DNA from 4 places in the Bacillus sp. ISL-35 genome. Region 3 is predicted to be linked to each of the others. Evidence: predicted binding sites of a transcription regulator. Region 3 holds the regulator's gene; each other region holds the start of a gene.
The links. The regulator LexA, encoded in region 3, represses DNA repair genes until DNA is damaged. The targets are predictions, from matches to a motif close to CGAACATATGTTCG.
Positions count from the first base shown of each region.

Region 1: the regulator LexA is predicted to act here: its motif matches at 5,040-5,053, upstream of recA (recombinase RecA).
Region 2: the regulator LexA is predicted to act here: its motif matches at 2,386-2,399, upstream of parE (DNA topoisomerase IV subunit B).
Region 4: the regulator LexA is predicted to act here: its motif matches at 4,594-4,607, upstream of J7E38_RS01315 (Y-family DNA polymerase).

Region 1 covers NZ_JAGGQK010000020.1:135,182-143,291, reverse strand. The annotation lists gene J7E38_RS20905 (TIGR00282 family metallophosphoesterase) at 1,116-1,913, opposite strand; gene rny (ribonuclease Y) at 2,027-3,589, opposite strand; gene recA (recombinase RecA) at 3,885-4,925, opposite strand; gene J7E38_RS20890 (competence/damage-inducible protein A) at 5,212-6,459, opposite strand; gene pgsA (CDP-diacylglycerol--glycerol-3-phosphate 3-phosphatidyltransferase) at 6,483-7,061, opposite strand; gene J7E38_RS20880 (helix-turn-helix domain-containing protein) at 7,268-8,110, opposite strand, start outside.
Region 2 covers NZ_JAGGQK010000014.1:13,270-21,379, reverse strand. The annotation lists gene helD (RNA polymerase recycling motor HelD) at 1-663, shown strand, start outside; gene J7E38_RS17760 (S8 family peptidase) at 706-2,103, opposite strand; gene parE (DNA topoisomerase IV subunit B) at 2,524-4,503, shown strand; gene parC (DNA topoisomerase IV subunit A) at 4,500-6,932, shown strand; gene J7E38_RS17745 (alanine/glycine:cation symporter family protein) at 7,122-8,110, shown strand, end outside.
Region 3 covers NZ_JAGGQK010000009.1:37,722-45,831, forward strand. The annotation lists gene J7E38_RS13990 (hypothetical protein) at 1-270, shown strand, start outside; gene J7E38_RS13995 (nucleotidyltransferase domain-containing protein) at 337-1,176, shown strand; gene J7E38_RS14000 (hypothetical protein) at 1,277-1,696, shown strand; gene J7E38_RS14005 (GNAT family N-acetyltransferase) at 1,740-2,276, opposite strand; gene J7E38_RS14010 (hypothetical protein) at 2,269-2,796, opposite strand; gene J7E38_RS14015 (ATP-dependent DNA helicase) at 2,956-4,878, shown strand; gene J7E38_RS14020 (hypothetical protein) at 4,931-5,128, opposite strand; gene lexA (transcriptional repressor LexA) at 5,302-5,925, opposite strand; gene yneA (cell division suppressor protein YneA) at 6,080-6,394, shown strand; gene J7E38_RS14035 (YneB family resolvase-like protein) at 6,420-7,067, shown strand; gene J7E38_RS14040 (DUF896 domain-containing protein) at 7,143-7,376, shown strand; gene tkt (transketolase) at 7,693-8,110, shown strand, end outside.
Region 4 covers NZ_JAGGQK010000001.1:254,240-262,349, reverse strand. The annotation lists gene J7E38_RS01340 (alpha/beta hydrolase) at 126-1,076, shown strand; gene J7E38_RS01335 (hypothetical protein) at 1,524-2,069, opposite strand; gene J7E38_RS01330 (iron-sulfur cluster biosynthesis family protein) at 2,153-2,482, opposite strand; gene J7E38_RS01325 (CDGSH iron-sulfur domain-containing protein) at 2,589-2,843, shown strand; gene J7E38_RS01320 (YolD-like family protein) at 2,899-3,237, opposite strand; gene J7E38_RS01315 (Y-family DNA polymerase) at 3,259-4,518, opposite strand; gene J7E38_RS01310 (YqzH family protein) at 4,743-4,934, shown strand; gene J7E38_RS01305 (SDR family NAD(P)-dependent oxidoreductase) at 5,024-5,815, opposite strand; gene J7E38_RS01300 (MBL fold metallo-hydrolase) at 5,827-6,792, opposite strand; gene proC (pyrroline-5-carboxylate reductase) at 7,316-8,110, shown strand, end outside.

The sequences.
Region 1 (8,110 bases), on a different contig from region 3:
AAGATGGAATTTTGGTAACTCCCATTCTGAACCTGGTTGGCTCTCCGTGAAGATGCTTTTCGGTCGGATTCGTGGCCTTTTGCGTATTCTTTGGCTTCATAAGGGTATCTCTCGTGGGGAATGGTGCCCTTTTGCGCACACTTTCCCCTTCATAAGGGTATCTCTCGGCGTGAATGGTACCCTTATGCGCACACTTTCCCCTTCATAAGGGTATCTCTCGGCGTGAATGGTGCCCTTATGTGCACTCTTTTCTCTTCATAAGGCTCTCGTTGGGAATGGTGCCCTTATCCGCACACTTCTCCCTTCATAAGGGTATCTCTCGACGCGAATGGTACCCTTATGCTTGCTCTTCCCCCTTCATAAGGGTATCTCTCGGCGTGAATGGTACCCTTATGTGCACTCTTTTTTCTTCATAAGGGTATCTCTCGTGGGGAATGGTGCCCTTATCCGCACACTTCCCCCTTCATAAGGGTATCTCTCGACGCGAATGGTACCCTTATCCGCACACTTCCCCCTTCATAAGGGTATCTCTCGACGCGAATGGTACCCTTATGCTTGCTCTTCCCTCTTCATAAGGGTATCTCTCAGGCGGAATGGTACCCTTATGCGCACACTTTCCCCTTCATAAGGGTATCTCTCGACGCGAATGGTACCCTTATGCTTGCTCTTTTCTCTTCATAAGGGTATCTCTCTGCGCTAATGGTGCCCTTATCCGCACACTTCCCCCTTCATAAGGGTATCTCTCGACGCGAATGGTACCCTTATGCTTGCTCTTCCCTCTTCATAAGGGTATCTCTCGGCGTGAATGGTGCCCTTATGTGCACTCTTTTCTCTTCATAAGGGTATCTCTCTGCGCGAATGGTGCCCTTATCCGCACACTTTCCCCTTCATAAGGGTATCTCTCGACGCGAATGGTGCCCTTATGTGCATTCTTCCCTCTTCAGAAGGGTATCTCTCGGCCGGAATGGTACCCTCATTAAGACTCTTCCCTCTTCGCAAGGACATCTTTATCCCAATTTGATCCGTCTCCAAATAACCAATTCAGCGCATAATAAAGACTGCAGAAAAACTCGCATGAGTTTGTCTGCAGTCAAAAGGATCGTCACTCTGATGTCTTATTCATAAAAGGGGTGGTCGTCATTGATAAGGATTTTCTGGATCTTCACCGCTTTGCCAGTCTTCTTATCCAAATCGATCAATACTGCTGATAGCTGGTTCCTTCCGTCCTTGGCGACTTCAAAACGGGTTGGGAGGCTTGTCATGAACCTTCTGAGCACTGCTTCTTTTTCGACTCCTAAAATACCATCATACGGACCTGTCATGCCTACATCAGTCAAATAAGCTGTCCCGGAAGGCAAAATTCTCTCATCTGCAGTCTGGACATGTGTATGCGTACCGACAACAGCGGAAACTTTGCCATCAAGATACCAGCCCATCGCCTGTTTTTCGCTAGTTGCTTCTGCATGGAAGTCGACAAAAATGAGGGAGGTGCGCTTTCTCGCTTCCTCAATCAGTTCATCCGCTTTTTTAAATGGGCAATCAATTGGCGCCAAGAATGTACGGCCCTGCAAATTGATGATAGCCAGTTCTTCTTGGTTAATCTTTAAATAAACAATCCCTTTTCCAGGAACTTCCTCCGGAAAATTAGCAGGCCTTACCAGATATTTAGCTCCCTCAATGAACTCAAAAATTTCACGGTTATCCCATGCATGGTTTCCTAAAGTGACAGCCTGTGCACCCTGCTCGAGAAACTGCCGGTAAATCTTCTCGGTTATTCCTTTACCGCTCGCTGCATTCTCTCCATTTATGATTGTAACAGTCGGACGAAACTTCCCCTTAAGCTTTGGCAGGTATTCGGTAACCATATCCCTGCCAGGAGAACCTACAACATCCCCTACAAATAAAATTCTCATTGATCTTCATTCCTGCCTTTAAGTTATTTATGTAAAAATTGTATCATAACATCGTGATCAGAGGAAAACCAGTAAAGTGGCCACAATATAAAAAGCGGCGCCTAAGCACCGCTTTATTTTGCGTATTCAACTGCACGTGTTTCACGGATGACTGTAACCTTGATATGCCCTGGGTAATCGAGCTCTTCCTCGATTTTCTTGCGGATATCACGAGCGAGGCGGTGTGCCTGCAAGTCATCGATCTGATCTGGTCTAACCATGATCCTGATTTCTCTTCCCGCCTGAATGGCGAATGACTTCTCGACTCCTTCATAGGATTCCGAGATTTCTTCCAGTCTTTCAAGACGGCGGATATAGTTTTCAAGTGCTTCGCTGCGGGCACCTGGCCTTGCAGCTGATAATGCATCAGCAGCAGCAACTAGAACTGCGATGATCGAAGTAGGCTCTGTATCACCATGGTGGGAAGCAATACTGTTGATGACAACAGGATGTTCCTTGTACTTCGTAGCCAGCTCCACGCCAATTTCAACGTGGCTGCCTTCTACTTCATGGTCAATTGCCTTTCCGATGTCATGCAGGAGTCCTGCACGGCGAGCCAAAGTTTCATCTTCACCTAGCTCTGCAGCAAGTAATCCGGACAATTGGGCTACTTCCATTGAATGTTTAAGAACATTCTGTCCGTAGCTTGTACGATACTTCAAGCGGCCAAGAATCTTGATCAGGTCTGGGTGCAGCCCGTGTACTCCCACTTCGAAGGTCGTCTGTTCACCAACCTCACGAATATGTTCATCCACTTCACGGCGTGCCTTTTCAACCATTTCTTCGATTCGGGCCGGATGAATACGTCCATCCTGGACAAGCTTTTCAAGAGCTAATCGGGCTGTTTCACGTCTGATTGGGTCAAATCCGGATAATATAACCGCTTCCGGAGTATCATCAATTATGAGGTCAATTCCCGTCAACGTTTCCAGGGTGCGGATATTCCGTCCCTCACGTCCGATAATGCGTCCCTTCATTTCATCATTCGGAAGATTCACGACTGACACAGTCGTTTCAGCGACATGGTCAGCTGCGCATCTTTGGATGGCAAGTGAAAGTACTTCTTTCGCTTTCTTATCGGATTCTTCTTTCGCCCTGTTTTCGTTTTCCTTAATCATTAATGCAATGTCGTGAGCAAGTTCTTGCTCCGTACGCTCCAAAATGATGGATTTAGCCTCATCACGCGTTAAGCTCGAGATGCGTTCCAGTTCAGCCTGCTGATTTCGTACCATCTCGTCCACTTTGCTTTCCATCTCTTCAATATGCTGTTGTCTTTTGGTAAGAGCGTCATCTTTTTTCTCTAAAAGATTCTCACGTTTGTTCAACGATTCATCTTTACGATCAAGATTCTCCTCTTTTTGCAATAAACGATTTTCTTGTTTTTGCAGTTCATTTCTTCGTTCACGAATCTCACGCTCTGCTTCAGTACGCAGTTTGTGATTTTCATCCTTAGCCTCCAGCAGGGCTTCCTTCTTCATTGCCTCTGCTCCACGCTTCGCATCTTCAACAATTTGTTCTGCGGCGTTTTTGGCACCTGCAATTTTTGCTTCCGCAACGGATTTACGATAAAAATAGCCAACAACTGCACCGACGAATAGGCCAAGCAAAATGGAGATGATTGAAATAATTAGATCCATCATTTTCACCTCCTCTTGCTATGAACTTGTGTTACGTTTTTTAAAGTGTCGGCATGTACATTGTTACAAGCATCAACATACAGCTCTAATGCTTTTAAACGTTTTTAATACCATGAAAATGTAAAATATACATTTTTAATTGTAAAGCTGCCAAATTTTATTGTCAAGGGTTTGTCCGATAAGGATACCATCGATTTTGATTAATTATTCATTCAATTCTTATTTTTAGTGAGAATCCATACCAAAAAGGCCTCCTGTCATTCAGGAGACCTTGCTGATCCTTATTGTGAATCTATTAATCCAGTTGAAGTTCTTCCTGGTCTTCGTCTGTTTCAGTCACAGTGAATTCACCATCAAGGCCGTAGTGGTCACGGATCTTTTTCTGGATTTCAAGACGGATGGACGGGTTTTCTTTAAGGAAGATCTTTGCGTTTTCCCTTCCCTGTCCAAGACGCTCACCATTATAGGAATACCAAGAACCGCTCTTGTCGACGATATCAAGCTCTGAACCAATATCGATGATTTCCCCTTCTTTGGAAATCCCTTCGCCGTACATGATATCCACTTCAGCTGTACGGAACGGCGGAGCAACCTTGTTCTTGACAACTTTAATCTTTGTTTTGTTACCGACCATTTCATTACCCTGCTTCAATGTTTCAGCACGGCGTACTTCAAGACGGACACTTGAGTAGAACTTCAAAGCACGGCCGCCTGGTGTAGTTTCAGGGTTACCGAACATAACGCCAACTTTTTCACGAATCTGGTTGATGAAGATGGCAAGAGTCTTCGATTTGTTGATTGCACCGGAAAGTTTGCGCAGTGCCTGAGACATCAAGCGAGCCTGAAGGCCGACGTGGGAATCGCCCATCTCACCTTCGATTTCAGCCTTAGGGACAAGAGCTGCAACAGAGTCAATAACAATGATATCAATCGCTCCGCTTCGTACAAGAGCTTCCGCGATTTCCAAGGCCTGCTCTCCTGTGTCCGGCTGTGACAGAAGTAGTTCGTCAATGTTTACACCGAGTTTCTGTGCATATACAGGATCCAGTGCGTGTTCAGCGTCAATGAACGCTGCCTGGCCGCCATTAGCCTGCACTTCGGCAATTGCATGAAGCGCAACAGTTGTTTTACCTGAACTTTCAGGTCCATAGATCTCAATAACACGTCCGCGAGGATAGCCGCCTATTCCTAGTGCTACATCCAGCGCAAGGGAACCACTTGGAGATGTAGAAACCTTAGTGTCAGTCTTCTCACCCAACTTCATAACCGAACCTTTACCAAATTGCTTTTCGATTTGTTTTAATGCCATATCTAACGCCGTTTGACGATCACTCACTCAATCTTCCTCCTTTTATATAAAAACGAACCAGCATGCTGCCTGTCCGCAAATCTCTTATTTAAAGCCTACTATTACTATACCTTTTTCCATGCGGTTTGTCCATTAAAAAATCGAACATTTATTCGTTTTTTTTGAAGCAGGAATAATCATTAAAATTGAATTTTCAACAGCTTTTTTACTAGTTTTGAGTAGGAATATACCCTTTAAAACACGAATTTGGCAAGAAATCTGCCTATTAAGTGCGCCAGCAATCAGGACAAATAAAAAAAAACACGGAAGCAAATCACTTCCGTGTTTCTGATAATCTATGAATTAGCAGCTGGCAGCCAAACTTTACTGATCTGCTCCTGATGGCCGTTCGTGACCCGCTCAGGCTCAATTTTTCTACATGGACTGGCTTGCCTTTTACATGTACACCAATGAAAACAGTTCCTGCCGGATGCCCTTCAAGGGAGTCAGGGCCTGCCACTCCGGTGAAGCTTAAGCCAATATCCGAATTGGAAACCGATGCAATATTGACCGCCAGCTCTTCCGCACATTCTTTGCTGACAGCACCGAAGTTTTCTATTGTAGCAGGGCTGACGTTCACAAGCCCTATTTTAGCCTCATTCGAATAGCAGACAATCCCGCCCTTGAAAAAGCTGCTAGCTCCGGAAACAGAGGTCAATTCCTGCTGGAACAAACCGCCTGTCAGGCTTTCGGCTGCTGATATCGTCAAGTTCTTGGTTTTTAATAGTTTGGAAAGTTCCAATATTAGCGAGGTTTCGTCGTAACCATAAAAGTACTCACCGACTCTGTCCATGATTTCCGCTTCCACTTTATCAATTAATTCCTGGGCAGTGCCGTTAGCATCATCTCTTGCCGTAAGCCTCAGAGTGACTTCCCCGTCACCTGCCAGCGGGGCAATAGTCGGGTTGCTTTGCTGATCGATCAAATCCTCTATTTGTGCTTCCAATGCTGCCTCACCTATTCCAAAGAAGCGGAGGACTCTTGATTCAATCCTTGCCTGGCTGCCATTTATGCCAGTAATGGCTGCTTGTCCATATTTCAGGAACATGGGCTCCATTTCAGAAGGAGGGCCTGGCAACAACATATATTTGTGGTCTGCTGTTGACAGGAACATACCCGGAGCCATGCCATTTTCGTTTTTAAGGATCATGGAACCGTCGATCACTAGAGCCTGCTTCCTGTTATTCTCAGTCATTACCCTCTTCGTTTTTTCAAAATAGAGCTCGATCGAATTCATAGCTTCCTCATCAAGCACCAATTTCTTTCCTAGCTGAGCGGCTATCGTATCTTTAGTGAGATCATCTTTAGTGGGCCCAAGGCCACCCGTAAAAATAATCAATTCTGCACGTTCCTGGGCAATCCTGATTGCACTTTTCAGTCTATCCGAATTATCCCCGACAACCGTGTGATAGAATACATTGATTCCTAAGTCTGCAAGCTGCCTCGACAGGAACCTCGCATTCGTATTGACAATTTGCCCGAGAAGCAGTTCAGACCCAACTGCTATGATTTCTGCATTCATTTGACATCCTCCTGGCAAATCAATTATTTAGAATTGCTGAATATTTGCTTGTTCTTTGCGAAGTAGTCCCATCCAGACCAGATTGTAAAGAACATCGCCACCCATAAGGCGATATCAGCAAACGGGATGGAGAAAGCTTCAAAAATGATATTATGCAGTAACAAAGCGGAAATCGCGACTGTTTGAGCCCACATTTTGATTTTCCCTGGCATCTTGGCAGCAACAACCTCGCCGCCTCCTGCAAGCAATAAACGAAGTCCTGTCACAGCAAACTCCCTGCTGATGATCACGATGACAATCCATGCTGGGGCATAACCAAGTTCAACAAGCACGATCAGTGCCGATGAGACCAGCAGTTTATCCGCCAGCGGGTCAAGGAATTTCCCAAGATTCGTAACGAGGTTATGTTTTCGTGCAAGATACCCATCTACCCAGTCTGTAACAGAGGCGAAAATATAGATCAGCGCTCCTACTAAATGAGTAACCGGCATTGTCGTTCCAAGCAGGGCAATCTCGCCCCAGGAAAATGGAACAACCATCACAATCAAGAATAACGGAATCAATAAAATGCGTGAGACCGTAATTTTATTTGGCAAATTCATATCCTATTCCTCCAGATGTTAATTACACAGCCATTTGGCTGACTTCTTCATTATATCCAATATGTAAAAAACGACATTAAATATGCCTAGAGCTAGATCAGTCTCGCCAAGCTCTTAAGCTTAGCACTAATAGTATAGCCCGTATAAACAAACGTCCATACGGGCATTTTTGTTGCAGCAGTCTCTAATCATCTGCAATTTATGTTCTATTTTACAAACTTGATCGTAATCAACTGTGTCATATCTTGTTCCGGCGAAACGGCATACTCTAGCTTCTGGTCGTTAACGTAAATTTCTGTCTCAGGTGCACGTCCGACATTGATAACTGCCTCTGTTTCACTGGTCAAATCTTCTGTCCGGCTTTCGTTTTTGCCTTTAACGAGCGTTTCCTGGAAAATGGATTTCCCAGACCCATTGGAAACGCCAACCCAGGTTTGTCCAAGAGACACAATCTTAACGACAAACTTATCGGTATTTTTCAGTTCGTAAACCGTATTGCTGCCAGTGTTCGAAGCGACTGTAAGCTCCTGTTCAGGGGTTTCAGGCTTTGCTTCTTCTTCAGCAGGCTTTTCTTCAGCAGGGGCATCGGATTCGCTTGTCCCTTCATCAGCGGAATCATCTGCGCTTCCTGCAGGTTCTTCAACGATCGGCTGACTCTTATTGGTATTCGCAGTCTGTCCGGCGTCATCGCCTGCGTTCTTGACAATCAAATACCACACAAGGGCAATCGCACCAATAATGAAGATGACAATCAATATTTTTGGAAGTACATTCAGAACCTTAGAAGTTTCTGGTGAAAGACTTTTCCTCGATTGGACACGGGAAAGCTGTTCTGGCAACTCTTCGTTGTATGTAGATGGGATTTCGGATTTATGCTGTTCAAAAAGCTCGTCCGGATCAAGGCCCACTGCTTCGGCATATTGTTTGATGAATGCCCGCACATAGAATTTACCTGGCATCATTGAATAGTTGCCCTCTTCAATGCCGAGGAGATAACGTTTTTGAATTTTCGTGATGGACTGCAGTTCGTCCAGGCTGAGGCCTTTTGC
Region 2 (8,110 bases), on a different contig from region 3:
CCTTTCCAATTTGCCTATATTAAAAATCTGTTCCCGTACAGTAAAATGACACTGCTCGGCGATATCAACCAGGCAATCTACTCTGGTCCGACCGGGGCTCCGACCATCTTTGCCGAGGCAACGCTTGATTTCGGGCAAAAAGAAACCTACAAGCTTTCAAAAACCTACAGGTCGACAAAGCAGATTGTGGAATTCACCAGGCAGCTGATTGAAGGCGGAAATCTGATTGAACCCTTCAACCGTATAGGTCCCAAGCCGGTAATCGTGAATCACAGAGACCATGCTGACCATATTGGAAGGACAAATGAGCTCATTTCAGATCTTGAGAACAAGGGTCATAAAAACATCGCCATCATCTGCAAAACAGCAGCGGAAAGCAAAGAGGCTTTCGAGTCCATTAAGAAAGCACATGATGCAAGATTGATTGAAAAAGGCACTTTGACCTTTGAAAACGGCGTCAATGTCGTACCAACATACCTGGCAAAAGGTATAGAGTTTGATGCGGTCATCATTTTCGATTCATCTTCCTACACAAGAGATGAGGAAAGGAAATTATTATATACGGCTTGTACGAGGGCAATGCATGAGCTTTATATTCTTTCCAGAAGTGAACTCAGTCCGCTTTTAGAGAATGTCGATGAGAAACTATATCAAGTCATTTAAAAAACAAGCCGCCAAAATTTCTGGCGGCTTGTTTTTTTTGATTCATTTTAGCCATTTTAATAAAGACTTTTGTGTATTGCCTCTGGCAGGCTGTTCTTTGTTCGCCTCCTGCAAGGCTGAATTCACGTCGATCAAGCCATTTCCGTAATCTGTGTCTTTTCCCTGCTCACCAAGATCTATCGCAGAGGTCTTTATGATGTTGATGACCTGGGAGCTTTTTAAGTCCGGGTTAGCTGATTTAATTAATGCAGCCAAACCTGCGACATGGGGAGCAGCCATGGATGTTCCAGACAGAGCTGCATACTGTGCATTGAAAAAGGTGCTCGGTATATTCACCCCAGGAGCAGCGATGTCTATATAATCCCCATAATTAGAAAAGTTCGCTCTATTGCCGTTATAATCAACTGCAGCCACGCTCAGAACCTCGGGATATGCCGAAGGGTAAGTAGGCTGATTGGATCCGTCATTACCGGCTGCAGATACCATGACGACATTTTTGTCATAGGCATAACGGACAGCTTCTTCTAAGACCTTGGATGGCTGGTAATTGCCAAGGCTCATATTGATGACATCCGCGCCATGGTCGACAGCCCAGATGATACCTTTGGCGATATCGAATGTAGTACCATAACCTTTCGCACCCATTGCTTTTACAGGCATAATCTTACTGAACCATGTCATGCCGGCAACACCTTCACCATTATTTGTTTCTGATGCAATGATCCCGGCCACATGTGTTCCGTGGCCATTGTCATCATCCGGCTCCCGTTTTTCGTCTATCACATTATAGCCTGACACAATCCGGTTCTTTAACTCGGGGTGATCCAGGTCAACACCTGTATCGACAACGGCTATTTCAATTTGTTCTTTTCCCCGTGTAATATTCCAGCCTTGCTCTGTTCCGATTGCTGGCAAATTCCATTGATAATTCTCCTGGTAAAGCAAATCATTTGGCCCGTTTGCTTCGTTTTGCATCAGGATAAAATTAGGCTCGGCATACTCAATGTTCTGCCTCTGGTTAAAATATTCTATCATTTGCGGTGTTTCCAAGGATGTGGACCTGAAGATATAAACCGAATTCAGGTGCTTTATGACCCAGCCCTTGATGTCGCGGGTAATTTCATCTATTTCATCAGCACTTGGCTCTGTTACGAAATCAACTGCAGCCTCATGATCATAATAATGACTCGTATCCTTCTTGTTATGGAAAATAAGCGTGATTTCTTCTTGTGTATTGAGCTGCCTCTTGATTTTCTCTCCCATTTCTACATTGTTTACGTTTGCCATCGATTGTATCATCATGATTCTTTGGCCAGTAGAATGAGTTTTCGCACCAAGTTTATTGCTGTGAACAGGATCATTCCTGAACACACCGGCCGCCGTAAGGGCAAGAACGAGAATTAATGATGCCCCCAGGATGAAAACCTTCGTGCTTTTCATGATATGAGCCCTCCAAAAAAAAGATTTGTTCTTATATTGCAGAACAAACGGTAAAATTAACGGCGGTAATCAATGGCAGTTCCTTTCAATTCAAAATAGGAACATGTAAAGTGTATGGAGCAATTTTATAGGCTTAAAGTTTTGTTTTTCATGATCGTAAGTAACCCAAAATCCTGTTTTTTATGACAAATTTCCAAATTAATTCTTTAAATCCGTTTGCCAAATCCCAATTAATCGCTACAATTAAGCATAGACGCCATTATTATGGTAAAATAAACAAAGAGAACAATTGTTCTGATATTGATAAAAGGCATATTATTTAATATCATTTTGACAAAAAAGAGGAATACTTAAGGAATTCATTGACACTATACATAAAAACCGTCAATGTTGTTTGCAAGAAATGAAAGGGGTATGTTCGTGGCAAGAAATCAGCAAGCTTTTGATTATAATGATGATGCCATTCAAGTACTAGAAGGCCTTGAAGCGGTCCGTAAAAGGCCTGGTATGTATATTGGCAGCACAGATACCCGGGGACTTCATCACCTCGTGTATGAAATCGTTGATAACTCCGTTGACGAAGCACTTGGCGGCTACGGAAATCACATCATCGTCAAAATCCATAAAGATAATTCGATCAGTGTCCAGGATAAAGGTCGTGGTATGCCTACAGGGATGCATAAGCTAGGAAAGCCCACACCGGAAGTCATCCTAACTGTCCTCCACGCAGGCGGTAAGTTTGGACAAGGCGGTTATAAAACAAGCGGCGGTCTGCATGGTGTCGGCGCGTCAGTCGTAAATGCGCTATCTGAATGGCTTGTAGTCACCATAAAACGCGATGGCTTTGTTTATGAGCAGCGTTTCGAAAACGGCGGAAAGCCGGTGACAACTCTTGAGAAAATCGGCAAGACAAACCAGACAGGAACAACGATCCATTTCAAACCAGATGCCGAAATTTTCTCTACTTTGACATATAACTATGACACATTATCTGAAAGGCTTCGCGAGTCAGCATTTTTGCTGAAAGGCTTGAAAATTGAGCTGATCGATGACCGGAATAACGAGAAAGATGTCTTCCATTTCGAAACAGGCATCCAGGCATTTGTTGAATATTTGAACGAAGAAAAAGATGTTCTGCATCCAGTGGTCAGCTTTGAAGGAGAATACAGCAAAATAGAAGTTGAGTTTGCCTTTCAATTCAATGATGGATACTCGGAGAACGTTCTCTCATTCGTCAACAATGTCAGGACGAAAGATGGCGGAACACATGAAGCAGGTGCAAAGACTGCGATGACCAGGGTATTCAATGAGTACGCCCGTAAGGTTGGACTGCTCAAGGAAAAGGACAAAAACCTGGATGGAGCGGATATCCGCGAAGGACTGGCAGGGATCGTATCTGTCCGAATTCCAGAGGAACTGCTTCAGTTTGAGGGACAGACCAAGGGTAAGCTCGGAACAAGTGAAGCCAGGTCAGCGGTTGATTCGGTCGTATCGGAACATCTGTCATATTTCCTTGAGGAGAATCCGGATGTAAGTACCTTGCTGATCCGAAAATCGATCAAGGCTTACCAGGCCCGTGAAGCTGCCCGTAAAGCACGAGAAGATGCGCGCAGCGGGAAAAAGAGGAAAAAATCGGATGCAATGCTATCAGGCAAATTGACTCCGGCTCAATCAAAGAATCCGGCAAAAAATGAATTATACCTTGTCGAGGGAGATTCTGCCGGCGGTTCTGCCAAGCAGGGCCGGGACAGAAAATTCCAGGCCGTACTGCCATTGCGCGGTAAAGTCATCAACACGGAAAAAGCCAAGCTCCAGGATATTTTTAAAAACGAGGAAATCAATACGATCATTCATGCCATTGGTGCGGGAGTGGGATCGGATTTCAACATAGATGACATCAACTATGACAAGATTGTCATCATGACAGATGCCGATACTGACGGTGCCCATATCCAGGTGCTGTTGCTGACATTCTTCTACCGGTACATGAAGCCGCTTATCGAAGCTGGCAAGGTATTCATTGCCCTTCCTCCGCTGTATAAAGTCAGCAAAGGGACAGGCAAAAAGGAAATCATTGAATATGCCTGGAGTGATGATGAACTGAAAGGCGCAATCAAGAAGATTGGCAAAGGCTACATCATCCAGCGTTACAAAGGTCTTGGCGAGATGAATGCTGATCAGCTTTGGGAAACAACAATGGACCCTGAAACAAGGACATTGATTCGTGTCCGGATAGATGATGCCGCAAGAGCGGAGCGGAGGGTCACTACACTTATGGGTGATAAGGTAGAACCCCGCAGGAAATGGATTGAATCCAATGTCGCTTTCGGTCTTGAGGAAGACGGCAATATTCTGGAAAATGAAAACATCTCAGTTGCAGAGGAGGTTGCAGGCGAATGAGTTCAGTAGAAAAATTTCGTGACCTCCCACTAGAAGACGTATTGGGCGACCGATTTGGCCGCTATAGTAAATATATAATCCAAGAACGTGCCCTCCCGGATGCCCGTGACGGACTGAAGCCTGTACAGCGCAGAATTTTGTACGCTATGCATGTTGAAGGCAACACAAGTGAAAAAGGATTCCGAAAATCAGCCAAGACAGTCGGTAACGTCATTGGTAACTACCACCCGCACGGTGATTCTTCTGTATATGAAGCTATGGTCCGTATGAGCCAGGACTGGAAAGTGCGGAATTACCTGGTTGACATGCACGGGAATAACGGAAGCATCGATGGTGACCCTCCGGCGGCAATGCGTTATACCGAAGCACGATTATCAGCGATTGCCGGTGAACTGTTAAGGGATATCGAAAAGAGGACGGTTGAGTTCATCCCGAACTTTGATGACACGTCCAGTGAGCCTACTGTGCTTCCGGCGATGTTCCCAAACCTGCTCGTGAATGGTTCGACAGGGATATCAGCTGGATACGCCACAGATATTCCGCCTCATAATTTAGCGGAAGTGATTGATGGGGTTATCATGAGGATGGACAACCCTGCCTGTACGGTCGAAGATTTGATGAATGTGATCAAAGGACCGGACTTCCCAACGGGAGGAATTATCCAGGGTGTTGAAGGAATCGCCAAAGCTTACAAGACTGGCAAGGGAAAGATTATTGTTCGCGGCAAAGCTGAAATCGAGGATATCCGTGGCGGCAAACAGCAGATCGTCATCACGGAAGTTCCATATGAAATCAATAAGGCCAACCTCGTCAAGAGAATTGATGAATTCCGTTTAGACCGGAAAGTTGAAGGGATTTCAGAGGTTCGTGATGAAACTGACCGCACAGGCCTTCGTGTTGTGATCGAACTGAAGAAGGAAGCCGATGCAAACGGTGTTTTGCACTATCTTTACAAGAACAGCGATTTGCAGATTACCTATAACTTCAATATGGTTGCCATCAACAAGAAACGTCCGGTATTGATGGGGCTTGCTGAACTTCTTGATGCCTACATCGGCCATCAGAAGGATGTCGTTACAAAAAGATCACAGTATGACCTTCAAAAAGCCCGTGACCGCCAGCATATCGTCGAAGGCTTAATGAAGGCATTGTCCATCCTGGATCAGGTGATTGCGACGATCCGTGCTTCAAAGGATAAACGAAATGCAAAAGATAATTTGATCCAGAAGTTCGAATTTACTGAAGTCCAGGCCGAAGCGATTGTTTCCCTCCAGCTTTATCGCCTGACGAATACTGATATTACTGCCCTCCAGGCCGAAGCAGAGGAGCTTGCCAAGAAGGTAGAAGAACTAACCGCCATTCTTGGCAGCGAGAAAAAGCTTTTGGCAGTCATCAAGAAGGAATTGAAGGATGTCAAGAAGCGCTTCTCAGATGAACGCCGGACGAAAATCGAGGAAGAGATTGAGGAAATCAAAATCAACCTTGAGGTGCTGATCGCGAGTGAAGATGTGATTGTCACGGTAACGAAGGATGGCTATGTAAAACGTACTAGCCAAAGGTCCTTTGCGGCTTCCAATGGACAGGATTTTGCCATGAAGGATACTGACAGGCTATTATCCCAATTGAATATGAACACAAAGGATGTCCTGCTGTTGTTCACCAATAAGGGAAGCTACCTTCATTTACCTGTCCATGAGCTCCCAGACATCCGCTGGAAGGACCTTGGTCAGCATGTGGCCAATATCGTCCCGCTCGACCGTGATGAAGAAATCATCAGAGCAGTACCTGTTACCGATTTCGAACAGAAACTGTTCTTTGTGTTTGTCACGAAGAATGGCATGGTGAAAAAATCCGAATTGAGCCTCTATAAAGCTCAGCGCTATTCTAAGCCATTAACCGCCATCAATGTCAAAGGTGATGATCGAGTTATCGATGTCCATCTATCAAACGGAGAAAAGGATTTATTCCTTGCCTCTCACTATGGCTATGGCTTGTGGTTTAGCGAAGAAGACATCAGTCCAATAGGAATCCGGGCAGCCGGAGTTAAGGGAATGAACCTTAAGGATGGAGACTATGTTGTGGGTGGTAAAATCATTGATGCCAACGAAAATCCATCCATTGTCATTGCAACCCAGCGCGGTGCAGTGAAGAAAATGAAGCTTTCTGAATTCGAAAAAACTTCACGTGCAAAACGCGGAGTCGTGATGCTTCGTGAATTGAAAGCAAATCCACATCGCATTATCGGTGTTGAAGCTGTCCGTGGTGAGGATGAAATCTTCTTCCTTTCCGAAAAGCAGCAGATTGTTTCGCTAAAAGCAGCAGATTTGAGGAATAGTGACCGCTACACAAATGGGTCATTCATTGTTGATGAAAGCGAAACAGGTAAGCTTTTAACCATTTGGAAAAGTGAAACCGAACAGGAAAAATAATAAATAACTTAAAAAACACAGCAATTGAGCTGTGTTTTTTGTTTTTAATTACGAATTTAGGGGTAAATGCTTAGAGGTTCATGTACCCATTAAAGGTACATGGTAGTCATGTACCATTGTAATGAGGGCGCCCTTTTGGTACATTTAGAACTATATCAAAATAACTTTACTGTAGATAAGGAGTTTTATATGGAGCTTTTCAACAATATCATATCGGAATTAAACAACTATATGTGGAGCTATATCTTAATTGCTGTTCTAGTCATATTAGGTACATATTTCACTTTTAGAACAAGATTTGTCCAGTTTAAGTACTTTCCTGAAATGATAAGGGTACTAAAGGATCCAGCAACTGTCTCATCTGAAGGAAAAAGGGGCCGGTCTTCGTTTCAGGCGTTCACGGTAAGTCTTGCTTCAAGGGTCGGTACAGGGAATCTTGCAGGTGTAGCGACGGCTATTTCTGCCGGTGGTCCGGGGGCTGTCTTCTGGATGTGGCTTATTGCGTTTATTGGAGCAGCTTCAAGCTTTATCGAAAGTACATTGGCCCAGATTTATAAAGTAAAAGACAAGGATGAATACCGCGGCGGTCCGGCTTACTATATGGAACGCGGGCTGAATAAAAGATGGCTAGGAATACTATTTGCAGTCATCATTGTTTTTACCTTTGGATTGGTATTCAGTTCTGTTCAATCCAACACCATTTCTCTGGCATTTGACCAGGCATTTGGATTTGATCGATTTTGGATGGGAATCATTCTGTCCATTATGACAGCCGCTATCATTTTTGGCGGGATCAAAAGAATAGCGTTTGTATCCCAGATCATTGTCCCAATTATGGCAGTTTTGTATTTGATCTTGGCATTGTATATCGTTTTCACAAATCTCAGCGAAGTTCCCGCGATGTTCTCACTAATCTTCAAAAACGCTTTTGGACTTCAGGAAGCCGTTGGCGGAGGTATGGGAGCAGCTGTCATGATGGGAATCAAACGAGGGCTATTCTCAAACGAAGCTGGTATGGGCAGTGCACCAAATGCAGCCGCTACGGCTGCAGTGACTCATCCTGTAAAACAAGGATTAATCCAAACACTTGGCGTTTTTACGGATACAATTTTAATTTGTTCAGCAACTGCCTTCATCATCATTATGTCTGGAGAGTATATGAATGCTGATTTAGATGG
Region 3 (8,110 bases):
CGGGAAAAAGACTACCTTGAGATTCAAGTGAAAGCCGAGCAAATTTATTCACGTTTCACCAATAAACAGACTTTTTACTTACAAAGCAAGGAAGACAGTTCAAAGTGGATGGAGATGCATATCTATCAGGATGAAAAAAGCTATACTGACAGTATTCATGCAGTTGACCAGCAGCCAGAAATCAAGGAAATGTATAAGCATTTTCTCGAAGTCATAACTTCAGAGGAAGAATTAACAGAAGATAGTTATAACATCAGGAATTTAACATGAAATTAAATCAATATGGGGTTATTTAATTAGCAATTAGTGATGACAAATAAGGAGTGTTATATATGTGTGGGATTAGAAACTAAGAATTTTGTCAGGGATATGAATTTACCAAGGGACCGCCATGAAATTTTAAAAAAAGCAACAGCAGACTTAACTAGTGATGAAAATGTAAGAGCCATTTATCTTGGTGGGTCATTGGCAAAAGGAAACTATGATAACTATTCAGATATAGATCTACATATCATTGTTGAGGATGCCAGTCTGGTAGATTTTATTCGATATAAAAGGCAGCGCGCTTTGAATTGGGGAAATGTATTATTTTTTGAAGACAGTCACCCGGATTCACCAGTTGTGGTCGCACACTTTGATTCCTTTGTTAAAGCTGATACTTGGTATAAAACGGCAGGTCAAATACAACCTTCTATCTGGTTAAAAGGCTTGGAGGTTTTATATGACCCGAAAGATATTCTAAAAGATGTTTTCGAGGAATCTTCCAAGATTGCATTTGTGATAGATGCAGAAGCTGTAGATTTTTGGAAAGGTAAGATACTGGCTTTTTACCATGAAACATACCGGGCTGCAATGCGGAAAGAGTGGTACTATGCATTGGCAAATCTGGACAGGGTCAGATGGTTGATTGCTGACGGCTGGTATATGGAAGCCGGAAACCATCTGGATTCTGCATATGGTGTTTGGTCTAAAGTTGAAGGTGAAAGAAGTTTGTTGAACGACCAGCAATTATCGTTGCTGGCCAAATGGAATTGTAAAAGAGAAACGGAAGAAATTTTAGCTGCATTATCGATAATGTATCCAGAAGTAATGAGATTGTATACAGTTCTACATAAAAAGGCAGGACTGGAAGCGGATGAAGAACGTTTCAGGGAAATCATTGAAATGGTGTTATGATTGTTCCTTCACTGATTGATCATCCAATGATAAGCGCTAAAAATCAGGGATAATAATCTAACTCTGCAGTATCTTTGAATAATACGATTGAGGGGATTAAATGAAAAAGCTTGCTATTATAACAATGATGATTCTAATTGTTGTTTTGACTGGCTGCAGTTCGAATTTTCAACCGGAATTAACCAGGGTCGATGTGCAAAAACTAACAAAGGATGGCATGAAAGACGGTGAGGAGAGAATAATTGCCTCAAAAAATGAGCTGCAAACAATTGAGCAATCATTCGATAAAATCAAATGGTCCCCAAAGACGAAGCCTGAAATGGCAAGGAAAGAAGATGTATTGGCGATTTTCTTCATCCAGGAAGAGAAAAATATGCCTGAGAGCTTGGATGAATACCGAATCTGGTTTGAGGGAGAGTCTGCAACCATAATCAGCAACAAGGAAAATGAAGGGTATGGAAGATTAACCGATAAAACTGAAGTTCGTGACCTAAGATCAGCCTTGCTGCTAGGTGAATAATTAGTGCCATACAAAAGAAAAAGTGCCAATACGGGCACTTTTTTCAGCTTACTGCACTAAATGCCGGAGGATATTCTATTTTTCCTTCTAAACCATTCAATGAGCCCTGCTCAAGCTCAATTGCCATGAACACTTCGTCTGGTACTGGAAAGGGAGCTTGGATACCGAAGTTTTTCGAGGGCTGAAACCCGAATTTGGGGTAAAAATTCTTATGGCCGAGTACGAATACATGTTGATATCCTAAAGACTTGCATTTTTTCAGGCCTTCCGTGACGAGTGCTGAACCGATTCCGCTATTTTGATATTCTGGATTCACGGCCATGGGAGCGAGACCGATGGTTGGAATCATTCCTTGATTTGTAACAAGACTGATGATGCTAAAAAGAATGTGCCCGATGATTTTTCCATTCTCGTCAACAGCTACCAGGCTTAAGTCAGGAATGAAATGTTCAGAATCCCTGATCAGGTCAACCAAACGGGCTTCATTTTCACCCTTTTCAAAAGCCACTTGATTTAGAACCCTGATACCATGGATATCGTGCATTTCTTCCGGGCGAATAATATAATCAACGCTATTCATATTTCTTATACTCCCTCCATACCATATTTGAAGTTTTGGATTTGGAATCAGAAAATCCCCTGTAATAACGCTTTTCACTTTCACCTGATATTGAGTCGATATCATTTAGAAACATAACTAGAAACTCTCTGTCTTTGTTGATTTCCTCTTCTGTTTGAGTGTAGTCCCTGCCATTTTTAACACTGATCGCTAAGTCTGTATAACGGTCTGCTAGTTGATCCCACATTGTCCCTAACATTGAGATCTTTCCATTCATCATATGGTACTGTCTGCTCAGATTAGACAGTTCACCTAGATGACTGGCAAACGTGAATTCGCCATCTTCTTCATTCAGGATCTTTATCCATATAGTCGGATCGGCATCGTTTTCCAGCAGAAAGATAGAATCCCGTACAGTACGCTGGAATTCAAGTCCTGCTTCCTTTTCCATGTCGGAAATTTTGTTATATTGATAGATATTGAGTAAAATCAATGCTGCGAGAACGAATATAATAAGGTATTTAGACTTTTTCGCCTTCATAAATTTACTCCTTTGGTTAAAGTCTGAATTAATAATAGCAGAAAATTCCAAAAGAGTAATCAGAATTTTTACCAGAATGAATTCTTTCACTTCCAGCACTTTTTTCTGTTATGATTAAAGCTGGCTTTTGGCCAGAATCAATTTTCAAGGAGAACCTGAATGACAAAAAATCTTCCATTTACCATCACTAAAAATGATACATTCTTTGATTTATTAGGAGATTACATTGGTGATGTTTTTTATGATATTTTGCCTGAAAAGGGCTATGAATTGCGCGATGAACAGATATATATGGCTTTCCAGGTGGAACAGGCCTTTAAGAACAAAGGGATTGTGTTTGCGGAAGCAGGTGTGGGGACAGGAAAAACCTTCGTTTACCTGATCTACGCAATCCTCTACGCTCGTTATATGGGGAAGCCTGCGATTGTATCCTGTTCAGATGAAACGCTGATCGAACAGCTTGTCAAAGAGGGCGGAGATATTGAGAAACTAGAGCAGGCATTGGGACTCAAAGTGGACGTCCGGCTGGCGAAAGCAAGGGAGCAATATGTATGTGTCAAGAAGCTTGATGAGCTTTCCAACACTTCTGACGACATTGAAATCCTTGATGTCCATGACCAGCTGCCTGATTTTATTTTTGATGAAGGCATTTCCATGAATTCGTTCAGCCGCTATGGTGATCGAAAGGAATATCCTTGGGTCACCAATGAAAAATGGTCCCAGATGGCGTGGGATCCGCTCCAGCAATGCTCAACATGCAGCTGGCGCCATCGCTGCGGACAAACATTGAATCGTGATTACTATCGACATGCCGGAGACTTGATTATTTGCTCGCATGATTTTTACATGGAGCATGTCTGGACGAAAGAATCTCGCAAAAGAGAGGGCCAGATGCCATTGCTGCCAGAAGCAAGCACCGTCATTTTTGATGAAGGCCATTTGCTTGAATTCGCAGCGCAAAAAGGCTTGACATACAGATTTAATTCGCAAACGCTGACGACTGTGTTAACAGGTTATATGCATCAGGATGTCAGGGAGGAATCTCTCTATTTAATCGAGGATATTATAGAACTGCATGATTCATGGTTCGACCTGCTGGTTGAAAACTCAACTGCTGTTGAGGGTTCGAATCGAAAAGAAGTTGCGAAGCATCCTGCCATCAGGAAGACAGCTGAAACTTTGGAAAAGAAGGTCAGCGAATTAATGGACCAGCTTGTTTTTGACGCAGAAATGTTCTTGATTGATGAATACCATTTAAAAATCATGGAAGAGTACCTCGAGTTTTTTGCGTATGGTCTAGCGATCTTCCTGAAGAACGACGAAGGGATTTTCTGGCTTGAAGAGAATGAAGTTCAGTCTTCACTCGTCATCATGCCCCGTTTGGTAGAGGACATTTTGAAAAAAGAAGTTTTTGCACAGAATATCCCGTTCGTTTTTTCATCAGCTACTTTATCACAGGCAGGGGACTTCAACTATATAGCTAAGAGTCTCGGAATCGAAAAATATTCTTCCTTCACGGTGGCATCACCGTTTGATTATCAAGAACAAATGGAAATTAAAGTGCATGTTCAGGATGCTGAAAATCAAAAATGGGAGAAGATAGGTGAGGACTTGAGCACTGCAAATGGAAGCTCCCTGGTTTTGTTTTCTTCCATGCAGGAAATGGAAAGGTTCAGAAAATGGTCCGAACAACAGGAATGGGATTTTGCCATTTTATTTGAAGGCGACCGGGAGATCAGTGAAACCGTAAAAGACTTCCAGAATGTCAAAAGCACTGTACTCTGCTCATACAGTTTATGGGAAGGTCTTGATGTTCCAGGTGAATCATTGACCCAGGTCATTATCGCTTCATTGCCATTCCCGCCTCATGACCCGGTATTCCAGGCAAAACGCAAGCATGCGGCCAACCCTGAAGCAGAAGTAGACGTTCCATACATGCTGCTTCGATTAAGACAGGGAATCGGCCGGTTGATCAGGAGCAGCCAGGACCAGGGTATCGTCCATTTATGGCTTACTGGTAAGCAAAAAGCAGAATTTATGGAAGAAATAACTGGGGTGCTTCCTGTTAGAGACATTCATTAAGATAGAAAAAAATCCCGAAAGCTACAAGCCTTTCGGGATTTTTTTGCGGTAATTAGTCTCTGCAGCCGCACTTTCTATTATCGCGGTCACGATCATTCTCATCCTGAGCACCAGCAACCAGATCATTGATGATGCAGCGACGGACAGCACGGCAAAGGTCATCGAAATCAATTGTCGCCCTTACCTGGTTGTTGTTGCGGTTAGGGTAAAAAACTCCTGCTACATCGTTGTTATTTCGATTGGATCCCATTCGAAATTCAACTCCTTTCCATCAAAAAAATACTTACACGATATCTTATTCGGAAAGGGACAAGTTGTCAGGGTTTGTACCTATTTTTGAAAACGAATGTGCTCTTCTCATAGAACCTTTAAAGAATGAAAGTTTAATAGAACGAAAAAAAGCAAGCGGAGGCCGCTTGCTTTTTAGTGCATATGACGATAGACGCCAATGACTTTCCCAAGAATCGATACATTCCGAAGGATAATCGGTTCCATTGACGAATTTTCAGGCTGAAGCCTGAAATAGTCCTTCTCCTTGAAGAAGCGTTTAACAGTTGCTTCGTCATCCTCTGTCATGGCTACGACAATGTCTCCATTATTGGCAGTCTTTTGCTGCTTGACGATTACATAATCTCCATCAAGGATACCAGCCTCTATCATACTGTCACCCATGATTTCCAGCATGAAAACCTGCTCATCATGAGGAACAAGCCGATCTGGAAGCGGGAAGTATTCTTCTACATTCTCAATTGCGGTGATCGGCATACCGGCTGTTACTTTACCGACAACAGGCACGTTGACAACATTATATTTAGGGATACGGGTTTCCTCTTCAATTTCCAGTATTTCAATTGCACGCGGTTTTGTTGGGTCGCGTCTGATCAGTCCTTTGCTTTCAAGCCTTGCAAGGTGGCCGTGTACCGTAGAACTTGATGCCAGTCCAACTGCTTCACCAATTTCACGTACGGATGGCGGATATCCTTTTTTCTTGACTTCACCTTTTATGAATTCAAATATATCTTGTTGCCGCTTTGATAACTTTGTCATATTCACGCACCTCGTATATTTTCTTGTCCTAATTATACCATGTCTATTTAATAGATACAAACATAAGTTCGAATTTTGAGTTGACACAAAACAAATGTTCGTATTATAATAAAAATTAAATAGGCGAACATATATTCGTTAGGGAGTGTCGATTATGAAAAAACTATGGGAAAACTATTCTTACGCTTTAATTCTTCTTGCTGTCAGCCTGATTTTTTCACTCGTGGCAAAAGCACAATTAAATAACGATGATGCATACATAACTGTTACTATAGAAGAAGGGCAATCACTGTGGGAGGTTGCTGAGACATACGCCAGTGAACATCATTTGTCGAAAAATGAATTCGTGAGCTGGGTAGAAAAAGAAAATGCGATCGTAGGAGAAAAGGTTTTTCCAGGAGATGAACTTGTCATCCCGGTAAAAGCGGAATATGTAGAACCTACCCAAATTGCCGGAGCAGAAAGATAATTTGTACATAGAATAAGGTGACAGCATGAAAGCGATTATTTATTGCCGGGTAAGTACCACGAAGGAAACACAGGAAACATCGCTTGCCAGGCAGGAGGAAGAATTGCTCCGCCTTGCAGAAGACTATGGATTTGAAGTGATGAGCATCATCAAGGAACAAGCCAGCGGGTATGACCTTGAAAGGGACGGGATACTGGAACTGCTGGAGTTGATCAAGGACAAGTCAGTCAGTGCCGTTTTGATTCAGGATGAGACCAGACTTGGCAGGGGGAATGCCAAGGTTGCGATTCTCCATTGCATCCTCAAGGAGAACGTTAAGTTATACAGCATCTCGCACAGCGGGGAACTCCAACTTTCTGAATCGGATTCCATGGTCCTCCAGATTGTCAGTATGGTAGAAGAATATCAGAGGAAGATCCATAACATAAAGATTAAACGCGGAATGAAACGTGCGGTAGAACATGGATACAAGCCTCAGCGCAATCTGAAAAACCAGGGCGAGCATTCCGGCAGGGAACGTAAAGACATGCCGATTGCGGAGATTGTCAGGCTGCGGAATAATGGCCTTACTTTTGCTGAAATTGCCGCTACCCTAAAAGGATTTGGCTACAATGTATCCAAGGCAACAGTGAATCGACGATATCTTGAGTATATAGAAACAGATGAGGAATAAGGCTCCTTTCTTGTAAAACCCAAAAAAATTTAGTAAGATGTCATTTGACGTAATTTTTTACAAAGGAGCTTTACAATGCTATCAAGTGATAAAATTGCTAGAATCAACGAACTGGCAAGGAAAGCAAAAACATCGAAGCTGAATGAAGAGGAAGCAAAGGAACAGACAAAGCTTCGCGCCGAGTATCTCCAGTCATTCCGTTCTTCTATGCTCAACACACTAAAGGGAGTTACCATTGTCGATCCTGAGGGAAATGATGTGACACCTGAAAAATTAAAAGAAGAAAAAATGAAGAATAAACTTCATTAATATATTTAATTTGGAATACATGAGAGAATGTATTCCATTTTTATTTTACCAGCAAGACAGATAAAACAACTGAAATAGAATGTTTTATACGACTTCTAAAGTGGAAAATCAGCACTGAGGCCAATTAAAACTCATAGCTTCGAAGTTGTATTCCGTCTTCATCTAAACTGTTCGCTTACATAAGTACAGCGAGTATGTGTCAAAATAAATAACAATACGGCCTTTTCTGTCTCCTTCAGGCATAATTTGTTGTATAATAATTTCTCTCGCTATAATATTAAGGATGTAGCCAGTACCTATAGAAAGGATGTATTTCATGTTTAAAGAAATTGATATGCTATCAATTGATTCCATTCGTACTTTATCAATTGATGCGATTGAAAAAGCAAATTCAGGCCACCCGGGCATGCCGATGGGGGCAGCACCGATGGCTTACACATTATGGACTCGTTATATGAACATCAACCCTAAGAATCCAGAATGGTTCAACCGCGACCGTTTTGTCTTGTCTGCCGGCCATGGTTCTATGCTGCTGTATAGCTTGTTGCACCTTGCAGGTTATGATTTATCAATGGAAGATATTAAGCAATTCCGTCAGTGGGGAAGCAAGACACCAGGACATCCTGAGTTTGGACACACTGCCGGTGTGGACGCAACAACTGGACCGCTTGGCCAGGGAATTGCCATGGCAGTTGGTATGGCAATGGCTGAACAGCATCTAGCTGCTGTCTATA
Region 4 (8,110 bases), on a different contig from region 3:
GGCGGTTTTTTCATGTTTGTTATTCACATATAATGGTAAAATAAAGAAGTGATCCTTTTTAAATCACAATTGCAGGAAAGCCTGTCTGATTTAGTTGGGAATATTTGTTGATCGGAGGGGTTGGCTTGAAGAAGGCGTTACGTGTGTTATTTTCATTTTTGCTGTTACTTGCCTCACTTGGCGTATTCATATCCAATAAAGTCATGTTTTTAAAAAGGAAGGATGACGAGGAGATCTTTAACCGGGAAACGGAGGCTGGCCATCTGGTGCCTGATGAGTATGATGCCCTTCCAAAAAGGGAAGTGACCATCCCTTCATCCTTTGGCTATCCATTGAAGGCTGTCCTTGTTGAACCGCATGAGTCAAATCGTCGTTATATCATCATCGCCCACGGTGTTACCCAGAGCAAGACGAATTCCGTAAAATATATGAATCTGTTCTTGAACAGAGGCTTTAATGCGGTTATTTACGACCATCGCCGCCACGGAGAATCCGGCGGGAAAACAACAAGCTATGGCTATTACGAGAAATTCGACCTTCAGTCGGTGGTCAACTGGCTCAGAAAAGAAAAAGGACCGGACCTCCTGCTTGGCATTCATGGTGAATCCATGGGCGCTGCGACCTTGCTTCTGTATGCGGGGATGCTTGAGGATGGTGCCGATTTCTATGTAGCTGATTGCCCGTTTTCAGACTTCAGCGAACAGCTCGCCTACCGCATCAAGGAAGAAGTCAAGCTGCTGCCGCCGAAACTATTGCTGCCGGTTGCCAATTTGTTTGTCCGTATCCGTGATAAATATTCCTTAAGTGAAGTATCGCCGATTGCGGTTATTGAAAATATCAAGAATCCGATCCTGTTCATCCACAGCCGCATGGACGATTTCATTCTGCCCTCCATGACCGAGGCTTTGTTTGAACAGAAAAAAGGACCGAAGAAACTGTTCATGGCCGAAAACGGGCTCCACGCCCAATCATACAGCCAAAATCGGGAACAATACGAAAAGGTACTCGATGAATTCCTTGAGGAATACGTCTTGGCGGGTGATGGAATTGCTGTTGCGGACCATAACCCAATATAACCCGCCTGTCTCGGACACTCTTGTTCGCTTTCTGGGTCCGTTTGTCCGATAGATCTGTTCTATCGGACATTTTTCTTTCATTCTGTCTTCCATTTGTCCGATAGAGCCCTCCTATCGGACACTTTTCTCTCATTCGGCTTCCGTTCGGCCGATAGAGCCCTTCTATCGGACACTTTTCTCTCTTCCTGGCTTCTGTTCGTCCGATAGAGCCCTCCTATCGGACACTTTTCTCTCTTCCTGGCTTCTGTTCGTCCGATAGAGCCCTTCTATCGGACACTTTTCTCTCTTCCTGGCTTCTGTTCGTCCGATAGAGCCCTCCTATCGGACACTTTTTCTCTCGTTCTGGCTTCGGTTCGGCCGATAGAGCCCTTCTATCGGTCATTCTTCTCTCGTTCCAGCTTCCCATTGACCGATAAAAAAAAGACTGGCTCAACTGGAGCCAATCCTTTACTGCTTTTCTCCCTGGCGATCGATTTCTTTGCCTTCGGCGTTCAATGCCCTGACTTCTTTATAGTCGCCAATGGCGTAGTAGTAGCGTTCGTTTTCTTTTTCAATGATTTCTATTTTGGTGAATTTGCCGTCTGGTCCCGCAGCTTCAATTGCTTTGATATCCGGGTTCAATACTTTCCCGAAAATGACCGGAATTGTCACATCCAAATTGCCGTCTTCTTTAAAAACCGTGAAGTCATCGACATACAGGAGCATGAAATCATTTTTATAATAAGTCCAGTGGTTATGCCCTGCATTTTCCCAGCCTTCTTTTTCGCTGCCCTTGATATAGGCGACGGCGAGTGCGTCGAATGTTTTCGAGCCCTCTTTTTGTTCTGTTGTGTAAAAGACGAGCCACCCATCCTCCACTTCTTCTTTGTGGATGATTTGTTTGATGTTGAACGGAATATCGTTTTGGATTGCTTCTCCTGCAGTTTTATAAGCACACGCTGACAGTACAAACGTGCACATAAGGATTATGGCTGCTTTCCACAATCTTCCCATCTCTCTCCCCTGCCTTTGCACCAAACTTCTATGTAATTCTACAACTCTCTCTCATTTAACCTTTTTTTCAATTTTTTGTAAACTTATAGTTTTGTTTTATCATAAAAACTCATTCTTGGATTCAGATACTCGTTCGGGCTTTTCAACTGGAAGCATCCGTTGGTCTCTTTGAAGTCCAGCGTCATTTCCTCAGCAAAGAAGACTTCCTTCGCTTTTTCGATATAGATTGGGATGCCTCCTGTTTCTATTGGGTGCTCTTCCCCTTCTTTTTCGCCTTCAAACCAGAGGGCAGCCACACCATTCACTGCACAGCCGCATCCGTCTATATCGTATTTCAATTTCACATATCCTTGTTTGCCTGCGATTTTTTCACTCAGTTTATTTGATGCTGCTTCGGTGATTTTCAATTTCATGATTGCACTCCCTTTCCGAGATTTCATTTTACCATACAGATGACTTTTTTACGTTTCACAGCCCTTATGTGAAAATATCTTGCAATTTTCCTGTTTAGCTTTTACTATCAAAGATAATTCTGTCAACTGGAAAGGGGTGCTTTTTTTGTCAAAAGTAACAATTAAGGTGAATGATAATGGATCTTTAAGGATTTCCGGCGATGTAGAGCTGCTGGATGGGGCCGGCAATAAGTATGAGACAAAGCCGGTGTTCTCGCTTTGCCGCTGCGGTATGAGCAAAAACATGCCGTTCTGTGATGCTTCCCATAAAGGAAAATTCGAGTCGGCCGTGCGCGCGCCGCAAGCTGAAGAAACGGAATAATGCATTGAGGGCAATGGGCATCCATTGCTCTTTTTTGTGGGGGTGGGTCACTGAGCTACCATTCGTCTGCAAGCCTGACATCCGCAATTGCCGCGATTCCAATGCGATGAGTCTCCTCAAACCGATCGATAATATGCAGTTTCTGTCCAAGCTCGTTCCAGTAATGGATTTTCCCGATCACCAATTCATATTTGCTGTGGCGGAAATAAGTGATGCTGACGGGCCTGTTGTACTCCATCGCTTCGAGGATCGTTTCATTCAATTGTTCAAGCTGCTGTTCATCCAGCTGTTTCTCTTTTTCGTATTGATCTTCCTGTGCCCAGTCACGGAGCATTTTCACATGTTCAGGCAGCATCATCGATGTCCACTTGATTCTTCCGCGGTCACGTATCATCTTTTCTCCTCCTTCAAATTATCAGCCCTTATGCCCGCCAACGAGTGCCGCCCGGTGCCTTGCGGTTCCAGCTGCCGTATAGGAAACCGCCCTCAGGAGAGCCGTGGATCCATAACGGCTGCGGATCCGGTCCATCGCATAGCCGAGTTCTTTCTTTTCCCAGCCGTTTTTTTCGAATAAGTCGAGCTGGAACTCACTGTCCGTAACAAGATTCCCGATTGATATCGAAATGCTCCGAACCGTTTTTCCAGCGTAGTTCTCCGCAAAAAGCTCAAGGCAGACACGATACACATCCATCGTAATATTGGTCGGCTCTTCAATCGTCCTTGACCGGTGGAATCCGCCGCCAAATTCATCCTGGCTGTAACCGACCCCGAAACTGATCGTCCGGCCTGCTTTCCCGTGGCTCCTTGCCCTGCGTGCAACTTCTTCGCACATTTCAAGGATGACATGTTTGATTTCTTCCTCTTCTTTGTAATCCCGGAGCAGGATCTGGCTTTTCCCAAAGCTGATCTGCCCTTCCATGATCGGGGCGCCGATATCGGAAAAATCGATTCCCCATGCATGCCAGTACATCTGGTTGCCCATGATGCCGAATTTTTTCTCCAGGACTTCAAGGTCATAACGGGCGAGCTGGCCGACTGTGAAAATCCCCATGCTGTTCAGTGTTTTTTCGACGCGCCGGCCGATTCCCCACATATCCCTCAGCGGCGAGACATTCCACAGCTTTGTCTGGACATCGTCATAGGTCCATTCGGCAATCCCTTTGTGCTTGGCATCGAGGTCAAGGCATAATTTCGACATCAGCATATTCGGGCCAATCCCGACTGCGCACGGAAGCTGGAACTCTCGCTCGATATCATCTTTGATTTTTTTTGCGATGGAAGCAGCGTCACCCCAAAGCTTAGAGGCACCATCCACTTTTATGAAGCTTTCATCGACACTGTAAGTATGGATCGCTTCCTTTGGGACATAGCGATTGAATACGCGGGAGATTTCAGTGGAAATTCGCAGGTATGTTGACATTTGCGGATCAACGACGACAATTCGCGGATCATCGGGAATTTCAAACTTTCGTGATCCGGTCTTGATGCCAAACTCCTTTTTCAAACGGGGTGAGGCTGCGAGGACGACACTCCCGGGACGATCGAGATTCCCGACGACAGCCAGGTAACAATCAAGAGGATCAAGGCCGATCATCACGGCGGAACAGCTCGCATAGAAGCTCTTCATATCCACACATAAAATTTTGTTTTGCGGCATTTCGCTGTAATCGACCATGTTTTCCCTCTCCTTTCGGTAAGCTTTTTTAAAAAAAGAACGTTTGTTCCGTATCATTATACCCATTATATTAAGCGAATATGCGTTCGGTTTCAATGGAAATTTTCCGGGTGACTGACTTAATTAAGGTGAAAATGGGGAGTCATGCCAGGACTGGAGATTTTTGCGGAAGGGTGTTTCCTGTGAGAATTTCCGATTATAATCAGAAAGAGAGGTGTGTGTCGATGGATAAAAAACTCATTCGCAAAATGGTCCAAAAGTGCTTCGTGCAGTATCGGCATGACGAATCGCTCCCATTTGGAGAGGCAGAATTCGAAGAAATTTATGAAAAAATTATCGGAATGAAAGCTGAGGATCCCGAGGCAGATTTGCATGACATCATCAATGATGCCGTTTATGAATTTTTGGCTTCCTAAAATAGGACCAACATGGAATAGACTACTCTTAAGACAATCTGATTCATCAAATATAAAAACCGCCAAAAAAATCGTGGCGGTCTGGAAGTTTATTTTTTATTGAAGATACTTTTGCCAAATAATTCAAATGTCCGGGGAAACAGGGTATAGAATTTGCTGCCTGCGTTCATCCAGCGCGGCAGATTGATTTCCCTTGTCTTAGTCATCATCCGGTCCACTACCTGCTTCGCCACATATTCCGGCTTCAGCATGAACCTTTTGACATTTTTCACATACGTTCCCTGCTTATCCGCAATATTAAAGAAGTTAGTTTTAATCGGTCCCGGATTGACAGAAGTGACAAAGACGTGATCATCAGCAACCTCCATGCGAAGACTGTTCGTGTAGCCAAGCACCGCATGCTTTGTTGCCGAGTAGACACTTGATTTCGGCGTGGCTATTTTGCCTGCCTGGGAAGCAATGTTGATGATATGGCCGCTCTGCCGCTGCTTCATGCCTGGAAGAACCATTGATGTGCAGGCAATCAAGCCAACCACATTGACATCGAACATCGACTTGATTTCATCCATTTTCACTTCGTGGGCAAAATCAAAGACGCCGAACCCGGCATTATTGACCAGTATGTCAGCATAGCGGATGTCAGAAAGCACTTCAAAAAAAACTTTCCTGACTGCTTCCGGATCTGAAACATCCAGCTGTCGCGCATAGATATTGATGGCGTACTTCGATTGCAATTCTTTTTTTAGAATTTCCAGTTTATCAATACTCCGGGCCAAAAGGACAAGATTCGCTCCACGCGCAGCGCAAAGCCTGGCAATCTCAGCCCCAATTCCTCCCGAGGCACCGGTAATAATAATATTTTTTCCTTTTAAAGATGGCATCCATTTTCACCTCATTTTGCTGTATAAACGAAGGAGGTTCCTTCTTCCCTGGCTGAAATGGCGTCCAGGGATTGTAAATAATCAAGCTGTCCGACGGTTTCCGAAATCGTCAGGTTCAGTTCACGTTCATATACCGTCGGGAAAAGCAATTTGCAGATCTCAAAAACGGTGAGCTCCCTGCCTTCGAGCATTCCTCTGACCTGCATGGCACGGTCGTGCTGGCGGGCGAGCCTCTTTTCAATCAGCCTGTGCAATTCCGTTATCTCCGTCCCATGACCTGTGTATACAAGACCGACAGGATGCTGCAGGAGTTTTTTTAGGGAGTGATTATATTGGACCAGTGGCTTCGGCCTTTCTGTTTCACCTGGCAGCGGCGGCTCAAGCAATGGATTTGGCGAGATTCCAGCAAGGATTGTATCACCCGCAATCATCGTGCCGTCTTTCTCACGCAAGAGTACGATGTGGCTCTGGGCATGTCCCGGTGTCTCGATCACCCTCCATCCTGGCAGGGCCGGAGGAATGTCATTTTCCGCAATAGTCCCAGTCAACGAGCGATTGCAAGAAAATACTAATGTCTTTTTCATGATTTTCATCGATGGCACAAAAAATTGGTCGGGTATTGCCGATTGTGAGAAGAAATTCTCATAGAATTCCTGATGTTCCTTCTCGAATTCCGAAGTCCTGTTAATCCACCTTTCGTTCAGGTGATGGCCATATACCTCAAGACCTGGTGAAAGGTAATCCAGCATTCCTACATGGTCCGGATGATCGTGTGTGAGGATGACCTGCTCAATATCTTCCGGCGTCAGTCTCAAATCAGCCAGCTGGGATTTGAACGATTCCCAGGAATCCTCTGTTTTTGTTCCCGCATCAACAAGTGTCAACCTGTCCCCTTTGATTAAATATGCGTTCACATCACCGACAGGGAAAGGTGTCGGCAAAGTCAGTTTGGCAATTCCATCTTTCCATTCAGCCATCGTATCTATACACCCCAAAACATTATTTTTCTATAAGGTAAAGTGATTGTATGTTCAAGAAATCATTCAACTTTACTGGTATTGGTATTTTTTCAATATAAAATTAAGTTTACCTTTAAAGCGGGCAAATGTCATTATTTTCACATTTCATTTTCAGAAAAAACTAAAAATTAGTCATTTCCCTCTTGACATAGGGGTTGTCTTTCTTGCATAATCACTATTAAAATTTCGTATACTTTTCAAAAGCACTAGAGCAAGACGAGTAGACAGGAATGGTGTTAGAGAGTGGAGTCCACCGGCTGAAAGGCTCCGCGGCCCTCTTCATGTTGAACCCTACCTTGCTAGCTGCCAGGCAAACCTGGACGTATACCGGCGTTAACGGATGTGAGCTGCACTTATTTGGCAAAAGCCGAAGAAGTGAATGAAGGTGGTACCACGGAAGCATGGCCTTTCGTCCTTTTATGGATGAAGGGCCTTTTTGTATTTCAATAACAATAAACACAAACTTATGGAGGCGAATCTGATGAAGAAGCTTGTTTTTGTTGGAGCAGGATCGATGGCGGAAGCAATGATTTCCGGGATAGGGGGAAGCGGGCTTCTTCCGGGAGAGCAAATATGGGTCACAAACAAACAGGATACAGACAGATTGAAAACATTGGAGCAGAAATATGGAATAAAGGCGACATATGATTGCGGCATTCTTTTTAAAGACGCGGATGCCGTCGTCCTGGCGATGAAGCCAAAGGATGCAGCTGGAGCGATTGAGGAGATTAAGTCCTATTTACCTGAAGGGATGCTGATCATTTCCGTCCTTGCTGGCGTTTCGATTGATGCCATTGAAACGGCTGCGGAAAAATCCCTTGCCGTGGTCAGGGCAATGCCAAACACCTCGGCTGCGATTGGCAGATCGGCAACAGCCCTGGCCGTGAATTCCGATGTGAGTGAATTCCAAAAAACGATGGTGCAGCAGCTTTTTAACACAATCGGCCAGACGACAATCGTTGAGGAAGATCAGCTGGACGCCGTTACAGGATTATCCGGCAGCGGGCCAGCCTATATATATTATCTCGTCGAAGCAATGGAAAAAAGCGCCGCTGAAATCGGGCTTGAAAAGCAGACAGCAAAGCAGCTGATTATCCAGACGCTGCTCGGCGCAGCGGAAATGCTGATACAGTCGGATAAGGAACCTGCACAGCTCCGCTTCGAGGTAACCAGCCCAGGTGGAACGACTGAGGCAGGCATCAAGGTACTTGAACAGCACGGGGTACAGGCGGCTTTTGTATCCTGTATCAAGGAAGCTACGTCCCAGTCAAAAAAG